4 regions of the Streptomyces sp. NPDC041122 genome follow, and region 1 is predicted to be linked to each of the others. Evidence: riboswitches for the same ligand, from Rfam matches in the RefSeq annotation. Region 1 holds a riboswitch; each other region holds the start of a gene.
The links. A riboswitch is a leader RNA that binds a small molecule or an ion and turns the genes downstream of it on or off. The one in region 1 is predicted to bind cyclic di-AMP.

Region 1 (4,792 bases):
GAGCGTGTTGAACCGCTTGACGGCGTTGACCGAACGGGCCGCCATGCCGTACGCCTCGTCGACGCGGCGCAGCGCCTGCGGGAAGGAGATCTTCTCGCGCTGCGAGAGCGCGTCGATCATCGCCTCCGCGCGGTCGCCGATGCCTCGCTTGGGCACGTTGAGGATGCGGCGCAGCGGGACCGCGTCCTCGGGGTTGGCGAGAACACGCAGGTAGGCCAGCACATCGCGGACCTCCTTGCGCTCGTAGAAGCGGACGCCGCCGACGACCTTGTAGGGCAGGCCGACGCGGATGAAGATCTCTTCGAAGACACGGGACTGGGCGTTCGTCCGGTAGAAGATCGCCACGTCGCCGGCCTTCGCGTCGCCCGCGTCCGTGAGGCGGTCGATCTCGTCGGCGACGAACTGCGCCTCGTCGTGCTCGGTGTCCGCGACGTACCCGGTGATGCGCGCGCCCGCGCCCTGGTTGGTCCAGAGGTTCTTCGGGCGGCGGCTTTCGTTCCGCTCGATGACGGCGTTCGCGGCGGTGAGGATCGTCTGCGTGGAGCGGTAGTTCTGCTCCAGGAGGATCGTCGTCGCGTCGGTGTAGTCCTCCTCGAACTGGAGGATGTTGCGGATCGTGGCGCCGCGGAAGGCGTAGATCGACTGGTCGGCGTCGCCCACCACACACAGCTCGGCGGGGTCGTCGCCCTCGCCTCCGGAGGGGCCGACCAGCTCGCGCACCAGCGCGTACTGCGCGTGGTTGGTGTCCTGGTACTCGTCGACCATGACGTGCCGGAAGCGGCGGCGGTAGTGCTCGGCGACGTCCGGGAAGGCGCGGAGCAGGTGGACCGTCGTCATGATCAGGTCGTCGAAGTCCAGCGCGTTCGCCTCGCGGAGGCGCGACTGGTACATCGCGTAGGCCTGGGCGAGGGTCTTCTCGAAGCCGTCGGCCGCCTGGCCCGCGAAGTCCTCCTCGTCGATCAGCTCGTTCTTCAGGTTGGAGATCTTGGCGCTGAAGGACTTCGGCGGGAACTTCTTCGGATCGAGATCCAGGTCACGGCAGACCAGGGCCATCAGGCGCTTGGAGTCCGCGGCGTCGTAGATCGAGAAGGAGGAGGTGAAGCCCAGCTTCTTGTACTCGCGGCGCAGGATGCGGACGCAGGCGCTGTGGAAGGTCGACACCCACATGGCGTTCGCCCGCGGGCCCACGAGCTGCTCGACGCGCTCCTTCATCTCGCCCGCGGCCTTGTTCGTGAAGGTGATCGCGAGGATCTGGCCGGGGTGCGCACCGCGCTCGGCGAGCAGGTACGCGATGCGGTGGGTCAGCACGCGGGTCTTGCCGGAGCCGGCGCCGGCGACGATGAGCAGCGGGGAGCCGGCGTGCACGACGGCCGCGCGCTGGTTCTCGTTCAGCCCGTCCAGGAGCGACGCCGGGTCGATGACCGGGCGGGGGGCACCGTCGCGGTAGTGCGTCTCCCGAGTCATGGGCGCGTCGAACTTCCCGTTGAACAGGTCGTCCGGAATGGGCTCCGGAGTGCTGTCCTCGGGCGGCGGCGGGGGCGCTTCGTCCGCGGCCCGGGAAGGCTGCAGGTCCGCCAGGAAGCTGTCATCAAAGAGGCTGCTCATCGCCTCCCGAGTCTAGGCGGCCCCACTGACAACCCGCTGCGGGTTCCGGTCACCTCACGTCCGGCCGCCCGCCCGGCTACCCCCCGCCCGCGGACGATCACAGTCCGCATTTGCCGGTGCGCATCATTCCGGCGCTCGCGCCGGGCCCCTCGAAAAGTAACGAAAATGTATCGGGCATAACGAACATCAACCTTCACACGGGCCACACGAATTGGCTAGCGTGCTGCGCGGGCCGCTCGTCCCCCACCGGCGAACCCCGCCGGGAACGGGTGGCCCCCGCCGAGTCCGACATGTTCGGAGCCGGGGACCCACCGAGAACTTGGGGTGAATCGGTCCCGTACGCAGTACGGGACCGTAGGGCAACCTTCCGGACCACCCGCCCGAACCCGACAGCTAACCCGGTAGGCGGTCTACGGAAGGAGTCGCCTCCCTTGGCGTCGCACCGCAAGCCGCGGACCCGGTCATCCGCACTCCGCACGACCCCCGCCCTCGGCATCACGACGGCCGCCCTCACCTCCGTCGCCCTCCTGTCGCAGAGCGCGCAGGCAGCGCCCTCCACACCGGCGAAGCCCAGCCTCGAAGAGGTCCAGAAGAAGGTCGACGAGCTCTACCAGCAGGCCGGGGTGGCCACCCAGAAGTACAACGCCGCCAAGGAGCGCACCGACAAGCAGCGCAAGAAGGCCGACCGTCTGCTCGACGACGTGGCCGCGCGCGCCGACAAGCTGAACGACGCCCGCAAGGAGCTCGGCGCGTTCGCCGCCGCGCAGTACCGCACCGGTGCCGTCTCCGAGACGGCGACGATGATGCTCGCCGATGACCCACAGGGCTACTTTGACCAGAACCACCTGGCGGACCGGCTGACCACGCGCCAGAAGAAGGCGGTCGACGCGTACGAGGCGGAACAGGCCTCGGCGACCAAGCAGCGCACCCAGGCCGCGACGAGCCTCAAGACGCTCAGCGACGCGCGGGACGACCTCAAGACGAGCAAGCAGACCGTCCAGCGGAAGCTGGGCGACGCGCGCGAGCTCCTCTCGAAGCTCACCGCCCAGGAGAAGGCGCGGCTGGCGGAGATCGAGCGGAAGAAGAAGCAGGAGGCCAAGCGCAAGGCCGAGAAGCTGGCCCGCGAGCAGGCCGCCGAGGCGGAGCGCAAGCGCAAGGCGGAGGAGGCCGCGCAGCGGGAGAAGGAGCGGGAGAACGGCGACTCCGGCTCCGGTTCCGGATCGGGGTCAGGCACCGGCGCGGGCTCGGGGGCCGGTACAGGGTCCGGTACGGGATCCGGGAGTACGGACGGCGGCTACGCCACGAAGGCCGCGAAGGTCATCGACTTCGCGGAGGCACAGATCGGCAAGCCGTACGTGTGGGGTGCCACCGGCCCCGACTCCTACGACTGCTCCGGCCTCACCCAGGACGCCTGGAAGGCCGCGGGGATCTCCCTGCCCCGCACCACATGGGACCAGGCGAAGGTCGGCACGACCGTCAAGACCGCCGACGCCGCACCCGGTGACCTGGTGTTCTTCTACGACGACATCAGCCACGTCGGGATCTACATCGGCAACGGCAAGATGATCCACGCCCCGAAGCCGGGCGCGAACGTCCGCGTCGAGTCGATCTACTACATGCCGATCCACAGTGTGGTGCGTCCCGCGTAACCGCACCCCCACGCGCGTGTGGCCCGCATCCCGGGGGGATGCGGGCCACACGTTCGCGTACGTGCCGGCCGGGAGGCCGGCGCTCAGGTCCGGCGCACCGCGTCAGGTCCGGAGCACGGCGTGTCAGGTCCAGAGCACGGCGATGAAGATGTTCGCCACCGTCAACAGGCCGACCGCGCCGAACAGCGGCTTCTCGATCTTCTCCTCGTCCCGCTTCACGTAGACCAGCGCGAGGATCACGATCAGCACGGCCAGCTTGATGCCGATCTTGAGGTTGTTGACCGCGTTGTCGTCCGCCTGGTTGAGGCCGACGAGGACCACACCGGTGACGAGCATGACGAGCGCGCCGTGCAGCATCGCGGGGCTGAAGCGGGCGGCACCCTGGCCCATCTGCTTCATCTGGGTGAGGAAACCGCCCAGGAGCGAGGCGATGCCGATGATGTGCAGGCCGACGAAGAGATGGATGAGTAGGTCCATGGGGCCGGAGCCTAACCCGGCCGCCCACGGCTCCCGGCGGCCACCCCCGTACCACCGCTCCCTCGCGGCTGCGGCGCGATCCAGCCATCGGTCACAGCCGCGTGCGAAGCAGGCGCCCCCGGCCGGGCGACCCGGTCACAGTCGGTCATCCAGGCGCCCACTTCCGTCGGTTCCGCACAATCCGTCACCAGCCCGTGACGGTCAGGTTTAGCGTCCTCCACCAGGTGACCGGCTCCCCGTCGCCGTCCGGACCGGACGGCTCGTCGGACACCACCGCCGAGAAACCCGGCGGCGGCCCGCTCCCCCCTGTGGCGGGCCGTCGCCGGACACGTAAGGAGCCCTCTTCGTGGCAGCGCACCGCAAGCCCAGCCCGCGCTCGCTCAGCGGCAGCACGTTCCGCACCGCTCGCACCGCTCTCACCCTCGCCCTCGCGGGAGCCGCCTCGGCGACCGCGTTCGACGGCGTCGGGCACGCGGATCCACCGCCCGGCCCCACCGAGGTGAAGTCCAAGGTCGACGCGCTCTACCGCGAGGCGGAGACGGCCACCGAGAAGTACAACGGCGCGAAGGAGAAGGCCGAGAAGGCCGAGAAGTCGCTCACGGCGCTGCGCGACGAGGCGGCCCGCAGGACGGAGAAACTCAACTCCGCCCGCGACGCCCTGGGTTCGTACGCCACCGCGCAGTACCGCGCGGGCGGCATCGACCCCGCCGTGCAGCTCGCGCTCTCCTCCGACCCCGAGCAGTTCCTGGACCGCGCGGCACGCGCCGACCGCGCCGGCAGTCGGCAGGCCGTGGCCCTGCGGGACGTGCGCAAGCAGCTCCGCGGAGTGGAACAGCTGCGCGACACGGCCGACGACCGGCTCGCCGCCCTCCGGGCCCGCCAGGCGGAGCTGCGCAAGCACAAGAAGACGGTCACCGAAAAGCTCGGCGAGGCCAGACGGCTGCTGTCCTGGCTCACGGCCCAGCAGCGCGCGGAACTCGCCGCCCCGACGGTCGAACGCGCCACCCGCACCCACGTCCGCGACGCCTCCCCGCGTACCGCCAAGGCCCCCAACACCCGCG
Region 2 (4,792 bases), on a different contig from region 1:
ACGAACAGGTCGTCGCCGACGAGCTGCACCTTGTCGCCGAGCTTCTCGGTGATGGTGTTCCAACCGGCCCAGTCGTCCTCGAACAGCGGGTCCTCGATGGAGACCAGCGGGTACGAGGCGACGAGCTCCGCGTAGTACTCGGTCATCTCGGCGGCCGAGCGGGACTTGCCCTCGAACTCGTAGGAGCCGTCCTTGTAGAACTCGGACGCGGCGACGTCGAGCGCCAGCGCGACCTGCTCGCCCGGGACGTAACCGGCCTGCTTGATGGCCTCCAGGATGAGGTCGAGCGCGGCGCGGTTGGAGTCCAGGTTCGGGGCGAAGCCGCCCTCGTCGCCCAGGCCCGTGGAGAGGCCCTTGTCCTTCAGGACCTTCTTGAGGGTGTGGTAGACCTCGGTGCCCCAGCGCAGCGCCTCGGAGAACGACTCGGCGCCGATCGGCGCGATCATGAACTCCTGGATGTCGACGTTGGAGTCGGCGTGCGACCCGCCGTTCAGGATGTTCATCATCGGGACGGGCAGCAGGTGCGCGTTCGGGCCGCCGAGGTAGCGGAACAGCGGCAGGTCGCTGGCCTCGGAGGCGGCGTGCGCGACGGCGAGCGAGACGCCGAGGATGGCGTTGGCGCCGAGCGAGCCCTTGTTGTCGGTGGCGTCCAGGTCGAACATGGCCTGGTCGATCAGGCGCTGCTCGGTGGCGTCGTAGCCGACGAGCTCCGGGCCGATCTGCTCGATGACGGCGAGGACGGCCTTCTCGACACCCTTGCCCTGGTAACGGTTGGGGTCACCGTCACGGAGTTCGATGGCCTCGAAGGCACCGGTGGAGGCACCGGACGGAACGGCGGCACGACCGGTGCTGCCGTCGTCGAGGCCGACCTCGACCTCGACCGTGGGGTTGCCTCGGGAGTCCAGGATTTCCCGGGCTACGACGACGTCGATGGACGGCACGAGCATCTCCTTCTGGGATGTGACGCGTTTACGCGGGCCGCTTCGGCCCCTGCGTCTCCTGAGCCTAACCGGCTCCGGGGCTTCAGCCAGCCGACCGCCCGTCCCGTGGGACGGACAAGAGCCGAAATCCCCGGGAAACAGGACGGAAGACCGCGTTTCTACTCGCTGGTAGCGAACACGGCGGGGGCGTGCGGCGGTGGTACGGGACGTGGATCCGGGGGCGGACATGGCCCCGCCCCGGTGCGTACGGGGGATACGCGCACCGGGGCGGGGAGCCCGTGGGGACGGGGTGGCCGCACCTCCGCCGAGGCACGGCCGGGTGGGACCGGAGGGTCAGCTGAGGTGCAGCTGCTGGCCCGGGTAGATGAAGTCGGCGTCGTCGATGATGTCGCCGTTGAGCTTGTAGACCTTCTGCCAGCCGCCCTTGACGTGGTGCGACTGGGCGATCTTGGAGAGGGTGTCGCCGGTCGCGACCTTGTACTCGCCGTCGCCCTTCTTGACCGTCTTGCCGGTCGGGGTCTCGACGGTCTTCTTGGACTCGGTCTGCGGCGTGGGCTGCGGCTTCGGCGCGGCCTGCTGCTGCTCCGGAGCGGCCTGCTGCTGCGTCTGCTGCGGCTGCGGCTTCTCCTGCTGCTGCGGGGCCTGCTCCTGCTGGCCGCCACCGCTGCTGGGGGAGGCGCCCGAGAGGCCGACACCGCAGGACGGCCAGGCACCCTTGCCCTGGCCGGCGAGGACCTTCTCGCCGATCTCGATCTGCTGGGCCTTGGAGGCCTTGTCGGCGGACGGCGCGTACTTGGTGCCGCCGTACGCGGCCCAGGTGGACGGCGAGAACTGCAGACCGCCCTGGAAGCCGTTGCCGGTGTTGATGGACCAGTTGCCGCCCGACTCGCACTGGGCGACGGCGTCCCACTCGGAGGTGGTGGCGGCGGAGGCCGAGCCGGCCGCCATCAGCGGAGCGGCGACGGCGGCACCGGTCACACCGACGAGCGTGGCGACACGCGTGGCCTTGGACGGACGACGGTGCTTGCCCTTGCTGGAAAGCAGCATGAGTTGATCCCCTACACCGACGCCTGCGAGGTGAGCTGTCGGGTTCGGGCCGATGTGGTTGCCCGGTCGCACTCCTTGAGCGCGACTTCACCCCTAGCCGTTCCCGTCCGTCTCGCGGCGCTCAGCCTCTCGGCTGCCCCACCCCTCAACGGACGGACCCGGCACAAACCTTGGGTCCCCCGCTCCTGCCGACGGCGCTCTTGAGCGACGACTGTTCCCGTCCGGCCGTTGGCAGGATTCGGCGTACCGACCGGCGGGGCTCACCAGTGGCGAGCGGTGACGACGGTAATCACGTCTTCCACACAATTTCAAAGACGATCAGGGCTTCTGAGACCCATGTCTCACTTGCGCCAAAGCAGACATACGACGCGAAGACCCCGCCCGACTCTTCGTCAACTACCGTTACTTTTCGCCCAGATCGAGGCTCTGACCGGGCAGGATGAGGTCCGGGTCGCCGCCGACGGTCTTCTTGTTCCCGGCGTAGAGCTCGTGCCAGCCGCCCGCCACGTCGAGGTCGTCGGCGATGCGCGAGAGGTTGTCCCCGGAGCGCACCGTGTACGACCCGTCGGCGACGGCACCGTCGCGGTCGGCGCCGCGCGAGGCGTGCCGGCCGGGACGGTCGCCGCCGGCCCGCTCGCTCGCGTCGGCGTCGCCGCGGTGGCGGCCCGCCGAGGCGCCGTCCGAGCCCTCGGCGGGCGCGGTCGACCCCGCGGAGCCGGGCGAAGAGGGGTCCTGCGGGCCGGACTTGCCGTCGGCGTCCGCGTCATCCGCGTCCGCCGCGCCGCCCTTGCCGTCCTTTTCGCCGGACTCGTCGTGATTCTTGTCTCGTGCGCCGTCGGCGGAGCCGGGCGTGTCGGAGTCGGCTGACGGTTCGCCGGCGTCCGTGGACGGGTCGGCCTTCTCGCCCTCGTCCTCGTCCGTGCCCTTGTTCTTGTCCGCGGAGTCCTTGGCGGCGTCGTCCGCACCCTTGGCGTCCCCGGAGTCCTTCGCGCCGTCGGCCTTGCCGCTCCCGGTCGAGCCGGTGGAGCCGGACGAGTCGTCCGGGGCCTGCGGAAGAGGGGCTCCGGGGTCGACGTCGGCCGCGGCGCCGCCGTCGGTGAGTCCGGCGATCGGGGCGCAGCTCGGCCAGGCGTCGGTGCCCTTGGCGTCGAGGACCTTCTCGGCGACGGCGATCTGCTGGGACTTGGAGGCCTGGTCGGGGCTGGGCGCGAACTCGAGGCCGCCGTAGGCCTCCCATCTCTCCTGGGAGAGCTGGAGCCCTCCGTAGTAACCGTTGCCCGGATTCGCGCTCCACGCGCCGCCGCTCTCGCACTGGGCGAGCTTGTCCCACGTGGCGGTGTCGGCCGCGCTCGCGCTGGTGGCGGCGAGCAGCGGGATGGCGATGGCTGATCCGGTGACGCCTGCCGCGACGACGAGTGCCGGGGCCTGGCGGGGGCGTCGGTGACGACCATGGCCGGAGAGCATGCGGGTGCCTTTCAGGAGACTGCAGCGACAACTGGGGCGCCCGGGGGCGCTCAAGTCGTCGTGAACGTAGCCGCAGTCGAACGCTTGTCACAAGTCGATGCAGCGGAGATCACGTGAACATCACAGTCCTGACGACCCGTCAGTCCCGGCCCCGGGGCTGTGCGTCCGTGAACTCCACCGGCAGCGTGCGCAGTCCCCGCATGATCAGTCCGCCACGCCACCGCAAATCGGCGGGATCCGCCGCGAGTTGCAGGTCGGGAAGGCGCCGGAGCAGTGTCGCGAGGGCGGTCCGGCCCTCCAGGCGGGCCAGGGGTGCGCCGAGGCAGTAGTGGATGCCGTGGCCGTATCCGAGGTGCTGATTGTCACGGCGGGAGAGGTCCAGGGTGTCGGCCCGGTCGAAGCGGCGGGGGTCGCGGTCCGCGGCGGCGAGGACGACGAGCACGGGGTCGCCGGCGGCGATGTCCCGGCCGCCGATGCTGAGCGCCTCGGTCGCGAACCGCCAGGTGGCGAGCTCGACGGGACCGTCGTAGCGCAGCAGTTCCTCGACGCCGGTCTCCAGGAGCCCGGTGTCGCCGTCGGCGAGCGCCCGTTGCAGCCGCTCGCGCTGCTCAGGGTGGGTGAGGAGCGCGTACAGGCCGTTGCCGATGAGGTTGACGGTGGTCTCGAAGCCGGCGAAGAGCAGGATGAAGGCCATCGCGGCGGCCTCGTTCTCGGTGAGGTGCTCGCCGTGGTCGGAGGCCTTGATGAGGCCGGAGATGAGGTCGTCGCCGGGGTCGAGGCGCTTGCGGTGGATGAGCTCGGCGAGATAGCCGCGCATCTTCTTCACGGACCGGGCCACTCCGCCGCGGGGCCCGCCGCCGTGCCGGATCATCATGCCCGCCCAGTCGCGGAAGTCGTCCTGGTCCTCGCGGGGGACGCCGAGCAGGTCGCAGATGGCGTGGATGGGGAGCGGGAAGGCGAACTCGTGGATGAGGTCGGCCTCGCCGCCGGGGCCGCCGCCCTTGGCGATGATCGTGTCGATGAGCTGGTCCGTCAGCTCCTGCACCCGGGGCGCGAAGGCGGCCACGCGGCGCGGCGTGAACGCCTTGGCGACGAGCCGGCGGAGCCGGGTGTGGTCCGGCGGGTCGATGTTGAGCAGATGGGTCATCAGCTCGGCCTTGCGCTCGCCCGGGATGCCGGTCCTGCCCTTGGCGTGGGCGGGCTCGTCGTGATGCGCCGGGTTCTTGCTGAGCCGCTGGTCGGCGAGGGCCTCCCGGGCGTCCGCGTACCGGGTGACCAGCCAGGCCTCCACCCCGCTCGGCAGGCTGGTGCGGTGCACCGGCGAGTTCTCCCGCAGCCAG
Region 3 (4,792 bases), on a different contig from region 1:
GCTCCAGGAGCGCGGAGGCCACACCGCGGCCCTGGTGGGCGTCCTGCACGAGGAAGGCGACCTCGGCCTCGTCGGCGGGCGCGCTGGCGGCCATGCCGCGCTCGTCGATGCGGTCGTAGCGCACGGTCGCGATGAACTCGCCGCCCACCGTGACCGCGAGCCCCACCCGGTCGACCTGGTCGTGGTGGGTGAAACGATGGACGTCCTTGGCGGACAGCCGCGGATAGGGCGCGAAGAAGCGGTAGTACTTCGACTCGTCCGACACCTGTTCGTAGAAGCTGACCAGCCGGTCCGCGTCCTCGGCCGTGATGGGCCTGATCCGGGCGGTCCCTCCGTCGCGCAGCACCACATCGGCTTCCCAGTGGGCGGGGTAGTCGTGCCGATCCTGCTGATCCGACGCGGTCTGCATGGGGCCAGGGTACGGGTCGCGCGGCCGCCGGGGCCGGGGCAGGCTAGGACGGGTCGAACGGCCATCGGGACCAGGACGTATGTCCGACGGAGCACCCGTGACGGCATGAGACACTGGTCTAGACAAGTGTGAGACACCTGGAAGGGCAGCAACACATGGCTGAGCGCCACGTCAACGTCGGCTGGGCCGAGGGCCTTCACGCCCGACCCGCCTCCATCTTCGTCCGCGCGGCCACGGCCGCCGGCGTCCCCGTGACGATCGCCAAGGCCGACGGCAACCCGGTCAACGCCGCCTCGATGCTCGCGGTGCTCGGCCTGGGCGCCCAGGGCGGCGAGGAGATCGTGCTCGCCTCCGACGCCGAGGGTGCCGACGCCGCCCTCGACCGGCTGGCGAAGCTCGTCTCGGAGGGGCTCGAGGAGCTTCCGGAGACGGTCTAGGACGCGTTCCTGAAAATCGTTGAAGGGGTCACCCGGAATTTTCCGGGTGACCCCTTCAACGTTTTCACGGCGCACACCGAAAAACAGGGCCCAGAATTCCCGCATTTTCGCGCGGCCCCCTCTTTCCATAAGGTCCCTCTGTTTATACGGCTCCTCCGTTAATTCCGGAGGCTCACCGTGTTGACGGCATGTTGCGGATCCCTCACACCGTCGCGCTCCGCCCGCCGTGCGGGACGCAGCCGTTGGGCGGCCGCCGTCCGCTCGGCGTGCGCGGCGGCGAGCGCCCTGGCCCGCCCCGCGTCCTTGCGGGCCACCGCGTCGAGGATCGCGGCGTGCTCGGACCACGCCTCGGCCGGCGCCGCCGGGGACTCCACCACGTACATCCAGGCGACCTTGTGGCGCAGCTGGGTGAGCAGCGCGCCGAGGCCGGGGCTGGCGGACGCCTGGGCGAGCGTCTCGTGGAACCAGCCGCCCAGGGACCGCAGATCCTCCCCCAGGCCGCTCCTGGCGCGCTCCTGGCCCAGCCGGACGAGTCCGCGCAGGACCTTCAGGTGCGCGTCGTCGCGGCGCTGTGCGGCGCGCGCCGCGGCGAGCGGTTCGAGCAGCGTCCGCATCTCCAGGAGGTCCGCCGCCTCCTGCTCCGTCGGTTCCGCGACGCACGCGCCCGCGTGCCTGCGCGTGACGACGAAACCCTCGGCCTCCAGGGTGCGCAGCGCCTCGCGCACGGGGACGCGCGAGACGCCGTAGCGGCGCGCGAGGAGTTCCTCGGTGAGCCGGCCGCCCCTCACGTGGACTCCGGCGACGATGTCGTCCCGGATGGCCGTGCTGACCGAGTGCGCCGGAATGCGCGTGACCGGACCTCCACCCACTGACCGGACCTCCATTGAATTCCCCGCGCCGCGCGGTCGGCCGACGCTCGTCCGGTGACTCTATTGCAGAGCTCCGCAATTTCCGATGGCGTCCGGGAATTCATGGATATCTTTTGGCCAATACGGGACGGGGGCCGACACAGCCGCACGCGAAAGCCCCGGCTCACCAGGAGCCGGGGCTTTCGAAGCGATGCTGCGGAAATCCGCGTCCGTCAGACGTTGACGCCGTGTCCGCGCAGGTACGCGATGGGGTCGATGTCCGAGCCGTAGTCCGGGCCGGTACGGGCCTCGAAGTGCAGGTGCGGGCCGCTGGCGTTTCCGGTGGCGCCGGAGATGCCTATCTGCTGGCCCGGGGTGACCGTCTGGCCGACGGAGACACCGAGGGAGGACATGTGGCCGTACTGGGTGTACGTGCCGTCGTTCATCTTGATGACCACGTTGTTGCCGTAGGCGCCGCCCCAGCCGGCCTCGACGACGGTGCCGGAGCCGACCGCGTGGACGGAGGTGCCGGACGCGGCGTGGAAGTCGATGCCGGTGTGGCTACCGGAGGACCACATGGCGCCGCCGGTCTGGTAGCCCGTGGAGACGTACGAGCCGGAGATCGGGGAGACGTAGCTGTTCAGGCGCTTGCGCTCGGCCGCGCGGGCGGCGCGCTCCTTGGCCTCGCGCTCCTTCTCGGCCTTCGCCTTGGCCTCGGCCTCGGCCTTGCGCTTCTCCTCGGCGGCCTTCTTCTTGGCGGCCTCTTCGGCCTTCCGGGCGGCAGCGGCGTCGTCGGCGGCCTGGCGCTGGGCGGCGGCCTGCGCGTCGACGCTCTCGGCGAGCGTGTCGCCGACGGAGATGGCCTGGGTGAAGCCGGTGTGCTCGAGGGCCGCGTCATCGGCGGCGGCGAGCGCCGGACCGGCGAGGCCTCCGATGACACCGGTGGTGGTGAGCGCTGCGACGCCCGCGACGTTCGCGGTGGTACGCGTGAGGCGGCTCGGACGACGGTGCTTCCCGGTGGCACGGGTGAACGCCATGAAGCGGCTGATCCTTTCCTTCCTTCTCGCCTACCGGGTTAGCTGACGGGTTCGGAGCAGGAAGGTCTCCTACGGGTCCCTCGCCTCACGGCAAGGTGCCCGATTCACCCCAAGGGACGTGTGGGTCCCCGGCTCCCCTGGCTCGCGCCGTACGGGGACTCGGCGATGACTGTCCGGTGCCGCGGGTGCGGCTTACTGCGCGACGAACAGCCGGACCGACGCTAAACGGCCGCACTTTCAATCGACAAACAGAACGCGACTTTTGTAGCGCACGCCACAGGGCAGACGGGCAACCTCCATATGAATTCGGACATATGAGGACCCCGGCGCCCTAAGCGGTCACCGGGGTCCTGACATGTCCGGCCTGACGGTCACTCAGCCGGTGACCACCGTCACATCGCCGATCCCGAGGGCCCTGACGGGCTCCTCGATCTGCGCGGCGTCCCCGACGAGGACCGTCACCAGACGGTCCTCCGGGAAGGCGTTCACGACGGCCGCGGTGGCCTCCACGGTGCCGGTGGCAGCCAGCTGCCGGTACAGCTGCGCCTGGAAGTCGTCCGGCAGGTTCTGCTCGACCTGGTCGGCGAGGGTGGCCGCCACGGAGGCCGCCATCTCGTACTTGAGCGGGGCGACGCCCACCAGGTTCTGCACGGCGACGTCGCGCTCGGCGTCGGTGAGCCCGTCGGCGGCGAGGGTGCGCAGCACCTTCCAGAGGTCGTCGAGCGCCGGGCCGGTGTTCGGGGTGTCCACGGAGCCGCTGATGGCGAGCATCGCGGCGCCCGTGCCGTCCGGCGCCGAACGCAGCACCTGGCCGAACGCCCGTACGCCGTAGGTGTATCCCTTCTCCTCCCGCAGGACGCGGTCCAGACGGGAGGTGAGGGTGCCGCCCAGGCAGTACGTGCCGAGCACCTGGGCGGGCCAGACGCGGTCGTGCCGGTCGGGGCCGATGCGGCCGATCAGCAGCTGCGTCTGGACCGCTCCGGGGCGGTCCACGATGACGACGCGGCCGCGGTCGTCGGCGGTCACCGGCGGCACCGGGCGCGGCTCGCCCGCGGAGCCGGTCCAGGCGCCGACGGTGTCCGCGAGGACGGCGTCCAGGTCGGTGCCGGTCAGGTCGCCGACCACGACGAGGGTGGCCGTGGCGGGCCGGACGTGCTTCTCGTAGAAGGCCCGCACCGCCGCCGAGTCGATGGCGGTGACCGTCTCCTCGGTGCCCTGGCGCGGCCGGGACATGCGCGAGGTCGCCGGGAAGAGCTGCCGGGAGAGCTCCTTGGCGGCGCGCCGCGCGGGGTTGGCGGCCTCGTGCGGGATCTCGTCCAGGCGATTGCGTACGAGCCGTTCGATCTCGCTGTCGGCGAAGGCCGGGGCCCGCAGCGCGTCGGCGAGCAGGCCGAGCGCCTTGGGGAGCCGGGAGACCGGGACCTCCAGGGAGACGCGCACTCCGGGGTGGTCGGCGTGCGCGTCGAGGGTCGCGCCACAGCGGTCGAGCTCGGCGGCGAACTCCTCGGCGGAGTGCTTGTCGGTGCCCTCGTTGAAGGCCCTCGCCATGATCGTGGCGACGCCGTCGAGGCCCTCGGGCTCGGCGTCCAGGGGCGCTTCGAGGTGGATCTCCACGGCCACGACCTGCTGGCCGGGGCGGTGGCAGCGCAGGACGGTGAGGCCGTTGGGCAGGGTGCCGCGCCGGGGGGCGGGGAAGGCCCAGGGCTTGGCCGTGCCCGCCTGGGGCTGGGGGTGGAACTGCATGGTCGCGGCCTCGGTCACTTCGCCGCCTCCTCTTCTTCCTCGTCGTCCTCGTCCGCGTCGGCCGGGGTCGTCGGCTCGTACACGAGCACCGCGCGGTTGTCCGGGCGCAGGCGGGCCTTGGCGACCTCCTGGACCTCCTCGGCGGTGACGTCGAGGACGCGCTGCACGGCGGTGAGGGCGAGCTGCGGGTCACCGAACAGGACGGCGTACCGGCAGAGTTCGTCGGCGCGGCCCGCGACCGTGCCGAGCCGGTCGAGCCACTCGCGCTCCAACTGTGCCTGGGCGCGCTCCATCTCCTCCGCAGTGGGGCCTTCCGCG
Region 4 (4,792 bases), on a different contig from region 1:
CGAGGCGCCCGCCCCGAGGGAGCTGCGCCGCGTCCGCTGGTGGCAGCGGCGCGCGATACGCGGAGGCGCGCTCGTCACCCTGCTCGCCCTCTCCGGCCTGGTGATCCTCGCCCTGGTGCGGGAGCAGACGGGCACCGAGGGGTTCCTGGTCGGGCTCGGCCTCGCGGTCGTGCCCGTCCCGCTGCTCGTCGCCGCGTTCCGCTGGCTGGACCGGGTGCAGCCGGGGCCCTGGCGGAACCTCCTCTTCTCCTTCTCCTGGGGCGCCTGCGCGGCCGCCCTCGTCGCGATCGTGGCGAACAGCTTCGCGATCCGCTGGATAGCCACCGCCACCGCCGACCCCACCGGCGCCGACACCCTCGGCGCCACCGTCATCGCGCCGATCGTCGAGGAGAGCGCGAAGGCCGCCGCGATCCTGCTCGTCTTCCTCTTCCGCAGACGCGACTTCACGGGCCTCGTCGACGGCGTCGTCATAGCCGGGGTGACCGCGACCGGCTTCGCGTTCACCGAGAACATCCTCTATCTGGGCAACGCCTTCGTCACCGACCAGCTCAGCCGCGACAGCGGCCTCGCCTCCGTGACGGCCGCGACCTTCTTCGTACGGGTCGTCATGTCCCCGTTCGCGCACCCGCTGTTCACGGTCCTGACCGGCATCGGCTTCGGCTTCGCCGCGTTCGCCGCCGACCGCCACCACCTGCGCCGCGTGCTGCTCCCGCTCACCGGACTGCTGCTGGCGATGGGCATGCACGCCCTGTGGAACGGCTCGGCGGTCTTCGGGCAGTACGGCTTCTTCACCGTGTACGCGGCGTTCATGCTCCCGGCGTTCGGCCTGCTGACGTGGCTGGCCGTCTGGACCCGGCAGCGCGAGCTGCGCACGATCCGCGCGGAGCTGCCCGCGTATGTGGCGGCGGGCTGGCTCACCCCGCCCGAGCCGTACGCGCTGGGCTCGATGCGGGCCCGCGCGCTGGCCCGCGACTACGCCTCGTACACCTGGGGGAAGGCGGCGGCCCGCACGGTCGCCGAGTACCAGATGTACGCGACGTCGCTGGCGTTCCTGCGCCACCGCGGCCGGCGCGGCCGGGCCGGGGCCGACTTCGTGGCGCGCGAGCGGGAACTCCTCGAAAGGCTCTGGGAGCGGCGCGAGCCGGCCCGCCCCGCGCTCGCGTACGCGGCGCAGGCGACGGCACCGGTGGTCCGTCCGCTGCCCCCCGGCCCCTACGGGTCGTACGGGTCGTACGGGGCCTCCGGCGGGTACGGCCACCCGCACTACGGGGCGCCCGGCCCCGCCCCCTACGGATTCCCCCCGTACGGGCAGCCGCTCCCCCGGCCCCAGCCGGCGGCGAGCGGCCACCCCACGTACGACGCGGGATCCACGTACGGCCCCTACAACCCCTACCGCTCCTAGGCCCACCGCTCCTAGGCGGACGCTGCCGTCAGCCGCGCGATCTCCGCCGGCGTCAGCTCCAGGTCCGCCACCGCGAGCAGCGCCGGCAGCTGTTCGACCGTGCGCGCGGAGGCGATCGGCGCCGCCACCGTGGGCTGCGCGGCCAGCCAGGCGAGCGCCACGGTCGCGACCTGCGCGCCGTGCGCCTCGGCGATCTCGTCGAGCGCGGTCAGGACGCGCTCGCCCCGCTCGCTGCCCACGTACTGCGCGACCCCGCCGCTGCGGGCGCTCTCCACCTTCGTGCCCGGACGGTACTTGCCGGTGAGGAAGCCGGACGCGAGCGCGTAGTAGGGGACGGCCGCGAGGCCGGAGCGCGAGGCGACCTCCTGGAGCGGGCCCTCGTAGGTGTCGCGGGAGACGAGGTTGTAGTGCGGCTGGAGCGCGACGTAGCGCGCGAGGCCCTCGCGGTCGGAGAGGTCGAGGGATTCCTGGAGCCGCTCGGGGGTGATGTTGGAGGCGGCGATGGCGCGCACCTTGCCGTCCCGCACCAGTCCGTCGAGCGTCCCGATGATCTCCTCCACGGGGACCGACGGGTCGTCGTAGTGCGTGTAGTAGAGGTCGATGTAGTCGGTGCCGAGGCGGCGCAGGGAGGCGTCGATGCCGGCCTTGACGGTGGCCGGGGAGAGGCCCTTGAACTCGGGGTGGGCGCCGACCTTGGTGGCGATGACGACGTCGGAGCGGTTGCCGCGTCCGGCCAGCCATTCGCCGACGAGGGTCTCGGACTCACCGCCCTTGTTGCCCTCCACCCAGGCCGAGTAGACGTCGGCGGTGTCGATGAAGTTGCCGCCCGCGGCGGTGTAGGCGTCGAGGACGGCGAAGGAGGCGGCCCGGTCGGCGGTCCAGCCGAAGACGTTGCCGCCCAGGGAGAGCGGGAAGACCTCGAGGTCGGAGGAGCCGAGCGTACGCAGATGAGTCATGTGTTCCTCAACAAGGCCACCGGATGCGGAATTCCGTGCACGCACCACCGGACCGGCGGCCCTGGCGTCGGGGGGGATGCCGCCAGGACCGCCGGAGTGCGGAGGGAACTCAGCACCGCGCGGGCGCGGACCTCAGGGGTTCAGGCCCTTGCCCTGCAGCCAGCCGAGCGGGTCGATCCCGGTGCCTTCGGGCGTGTGGACCTCCAGGTGGAGGTGCGGCCCGGTGACGTTGCCGGTCGCGCCGACGCGGCCGATGACCTCGCCGGTGGTGACCTTCTGGCCCGCGCTGACATTGAGCGAGGACTGGTGGCAGTACCAGATCTCCGTACCGTCCTCGAGTTCGAGCACGGTGCGGTACCCGTACGCGCCCGCCCAGCCGGCCTCCTTGACGGTGCCGGTGTGCACGGCCTTGAGCGGGGTGCCCGTGGGCGCGGCGAAGTCGAGGCCGGTGTGGTGGCCGGAGGACCACATGGCGCCGGCGTCGCCGAAGTGCGAGGTGAGGGTGTACGAGGAGGTCGGGATGGCGTAGCTCTTGGCGAGCTTGGCCAGGCGCGCGGCCTCGGCCTTGGCCTTGCGGGCCTCCTCCGCCTTCTTCTTCTTGGCGGCGGCCTCGGCGTCCGCCTTCTTCTCGGCGGCCTTCTGCTGCGCGGCGGCCTCTTCGGCGGCCTTCTTGACGGCGGCGTCCTCGGCCGCGGTCCGTACGGCGGCGTCCGCCTGGTGCTGCTGGTTCTCGGCCTGCCGCATGATGCGGGCGCGCAGCGCCTCGCCCGCGTCGGTGGTGCCCTGCTCGGCGTCGACGGGACTGACGCCGGCGGCGGTGAGCGGGGCGGACGCGGCGGCGGCCGTCGTGGTGTCGGAGGAGTCGTCGGCCAGCAACGAGCCCACGCCCGGCAGGGACTTGGCCTCGGGGAGCGAGTCGGCGACGGCGGCCACGCCCGGCAGGTCGGGCATCGATATGGAGACCGGCGGCTTGCCGTCCTGCGCGGTGGCGATGCCGCCCGCGCCGACGGCGGCGATGACGCCCACGCCGAGGACGGTGGAGCTGCGGGCGAGCCCGCCGCCGCCCTTCTTGTGCACACGGTGCCTGCCGCGGACGGGCCGGACGGAATCCTCGGTGGGGTTCCACTCCTCGAACTGGTCCTCGTCGTACACGCCGAAGTCGTCGTCATTCGGTAGGTACACGGCTTGGGGGGCAGGCCGGTTGGACGCCACGGGGGCGCACTCCTTTCCTTCCTTCTCGCCTACCGGGTTAGCTGACGGGTTCGGAGCAGGAAGGTCTCCTACGGGCATCTGCCGGCGCGTGCGCGCATGACGGGATCGAGGCATGCGTGCATGGGCGGCAGAGGTCCGATTCACCCCAAGTTAGTGGTTCCCCGGCTCCCTTGCGGGATTAGGCGCGTGCGCGCGGAGCCGCCTCTAGTGACGGCTGGGACGACCGCGCTGCGTTATCGAACGTTAATAGACAGCGGGTCGGTATTCCAAGCTGTTCCGGTTGATCGTTAACGCCGACCGGCTGTACGTACCGGGACGCACGGGGGCGGAACGGGGCGAGTCGACCCCACCTCGGTCCGCACCGGAATTTCACATTCCCTTGACAGTACGTCAGATGTCATGCGGAGCGGCGCACTTCAGTCACCAGTGGTGACATCCGGATCCCCGGCGACCGGCCGGCGCACCGCGAGGAGCGCCATGTCGTCCGTCATCCCGCCCCCGGTGTGCCGTCGCACCTCCTCCGCGAGCGCGGCGAGCAGCGCCCGCGGGCCCCCGCGCCCCGGGAAGATCCGCCCGCCGAGCCGGGTCGCCGGATCGTAGAACTCCCCCGCCGCGTCCCGCGCCTCCGACAGCCCGTCCGTGTAGAACAGCAGCGTCGCGCCGGGCGGGAAGTCGGTCTCGTCGGCCCGGTCCGGCCAGATCCCCAGCTCACCCATGCCGAGCGGCAGCGCGGGCTCGCTCGCCGACATGACGCACAGCCGCCCGTCGCCGCGCAGCAGCAGCGGGGACGGGTGACCCCGGTTGATCAGCCGCACCCGGCCGTCGGCATGCCGGATCTCGGCGAGGACGGCGGTGGTGAACCCCTCGAAGGCGTCCAGGCCGTCGCGCCGGGTGCCCTCCCGGGCGAGGGCCCGCTCCAGGCGCTGCGCCACGGCCTCCAGCGTGGTCTCCTGCTCGGCGGCCTCCCGGAAGGCCCCGATGACGACGGCGACCGCGGCGACGGCGCCCATGCCCTTGCCGCGTACGTCGCCGACGATGAGCCGGACCCCGTACGGGGTGTCCTGCACCGCGTACAGGTCGCCCCCGATGAAGGCGTCGGCCTGCGCCGCCTCGTACCGTGCCGCGATGTCGAGCCCGCCGATCCGCGGGTCCGGCTCGGGCAGCACGGCGCGCTGGGTCGTCTCGGCGATGGAACGGGCGTTGGCGAGCCGGTCGTTGCCGC

Region 2: another riboswitch for cyclic di-AMP. It lies ahead of ACZ6B8_RS32615 (transglycosylase family protein); the one in region 1 lies ahead of ACZ6B8_RS04910 (C40 family peptidase).
Region 3: another riboswitch for cyclic di-AMP. It lies ahead of ACZ6B8_RS07005 (M23 family metallopeptidase); the one in region 1 lies ahead of ACZ6B8_RS04910 (C40 family peptidase).
Region 4: another riboswitch for cyclic di-AMP. It lies ahead of ACZ6B8_RS12385 (M23 family metallopeptidase); the one in region 1 lies ahead of ACZ6B8_RS04910 (C40 family peptidase).

What each region holds. Positions count from the first base shown of each region.
Region 1 is NZ_JBVIYQ010000001.1:1,129,497-1,134,288, forward strand. It holds gene ACZ6B8_RS04905 (ATP-dependent DNA helicase) at 1-1,605, opposite strand, end outside; cyclic di-AMP (ydaO/yuaA leader) riboswitch at 1,873-2,028, shown strand; gene ACZ6B8_RS04910 (C40 family peptidase) at 2,037-3,254, shown strand; gene ACZ6B8_RS04915 (hypothetical protein) at 3,378-3,731, opposite strand; gene ACZ6B8_RS04920 (C40 family peptidase) at 4,078-4,792, shown strand, end outside.
Region 2 is NZ_JBVIYQ010000010.1:332,517-337,308, reverse strand. It holds gene eno (phosphopyruvate hydratase) at 1-941, opposite strand, end outside; gene ACZ6B8_RS32615 (transglycosylase family protein) at 1,275-1,988, opposite strand; cyclic di-AMP (ydaO/yuaA leader) riboswitch at 1,993-2,162, opposite strand; gene ACZ6B8_RS32610 (transglycosylase family protein) at 2,391-3,452, opposite strand; gene ACZ6B8_RS32605 (cytochrome P450 family protein) at 3,592-4,792, opposite strand, start outside.
Region 3 is NZ_JBVIYQ010000002.1:151,110-155,901, reverse strand. It holds gene ACZ6B8_RS07020 (bifunctional acetate--CoA ligase family protein/GNAT family N-acetyltransferase) at 1-409, opposite strand, end outside; gene ACZ6B8_RS07015 (HPr family phosphocarrier protein) at 565-846, shown strand; gene ACZ6B8_RS07010 (GntR family transcriptional regulator) at 1,005-1,715, opposite strand; gene ACZ6B8_RS07005 (M23 family metallopeptidase) at 1,928-2,731, opposite strand; cyclic di-AMP (ydaO/yuaA leader) riboswitch at 2,745-2,906, opposite strand; gene ACZ6B8_RS07000 (M16 family metallopeptidase) at 3,107-4,492, opposite strand; gene ACZ6B8_RS06995 (M16 family metallopeptidase) at 4,489-4,792, opposite strand, start outside.
Region 4 is NZ_JBVIYQ010000003.1:29,995-34,786, forward strand. It holds gene ACZ6B8_RS12375 (PrsW family intramembrane metalloprotease) at 1-1,402, shown strand, start outside; gene ACZ6B8_RS12380 (aldo/keto reductase) at 1,414-2,358, opposite strand; gene ACZ6B8_RS12385 (M23 family metallopeptidase) at 2,491-3,570, opposite strand; cyclic di-AMP (ydaO/yuaA leader) riboswitch at 3,582-3,765, opposite strand; gene ACZ6B8_RS12390 (PP2C family protein-serine/threonine phosphatase) at 3,987-4,792, opposite strand, start outside.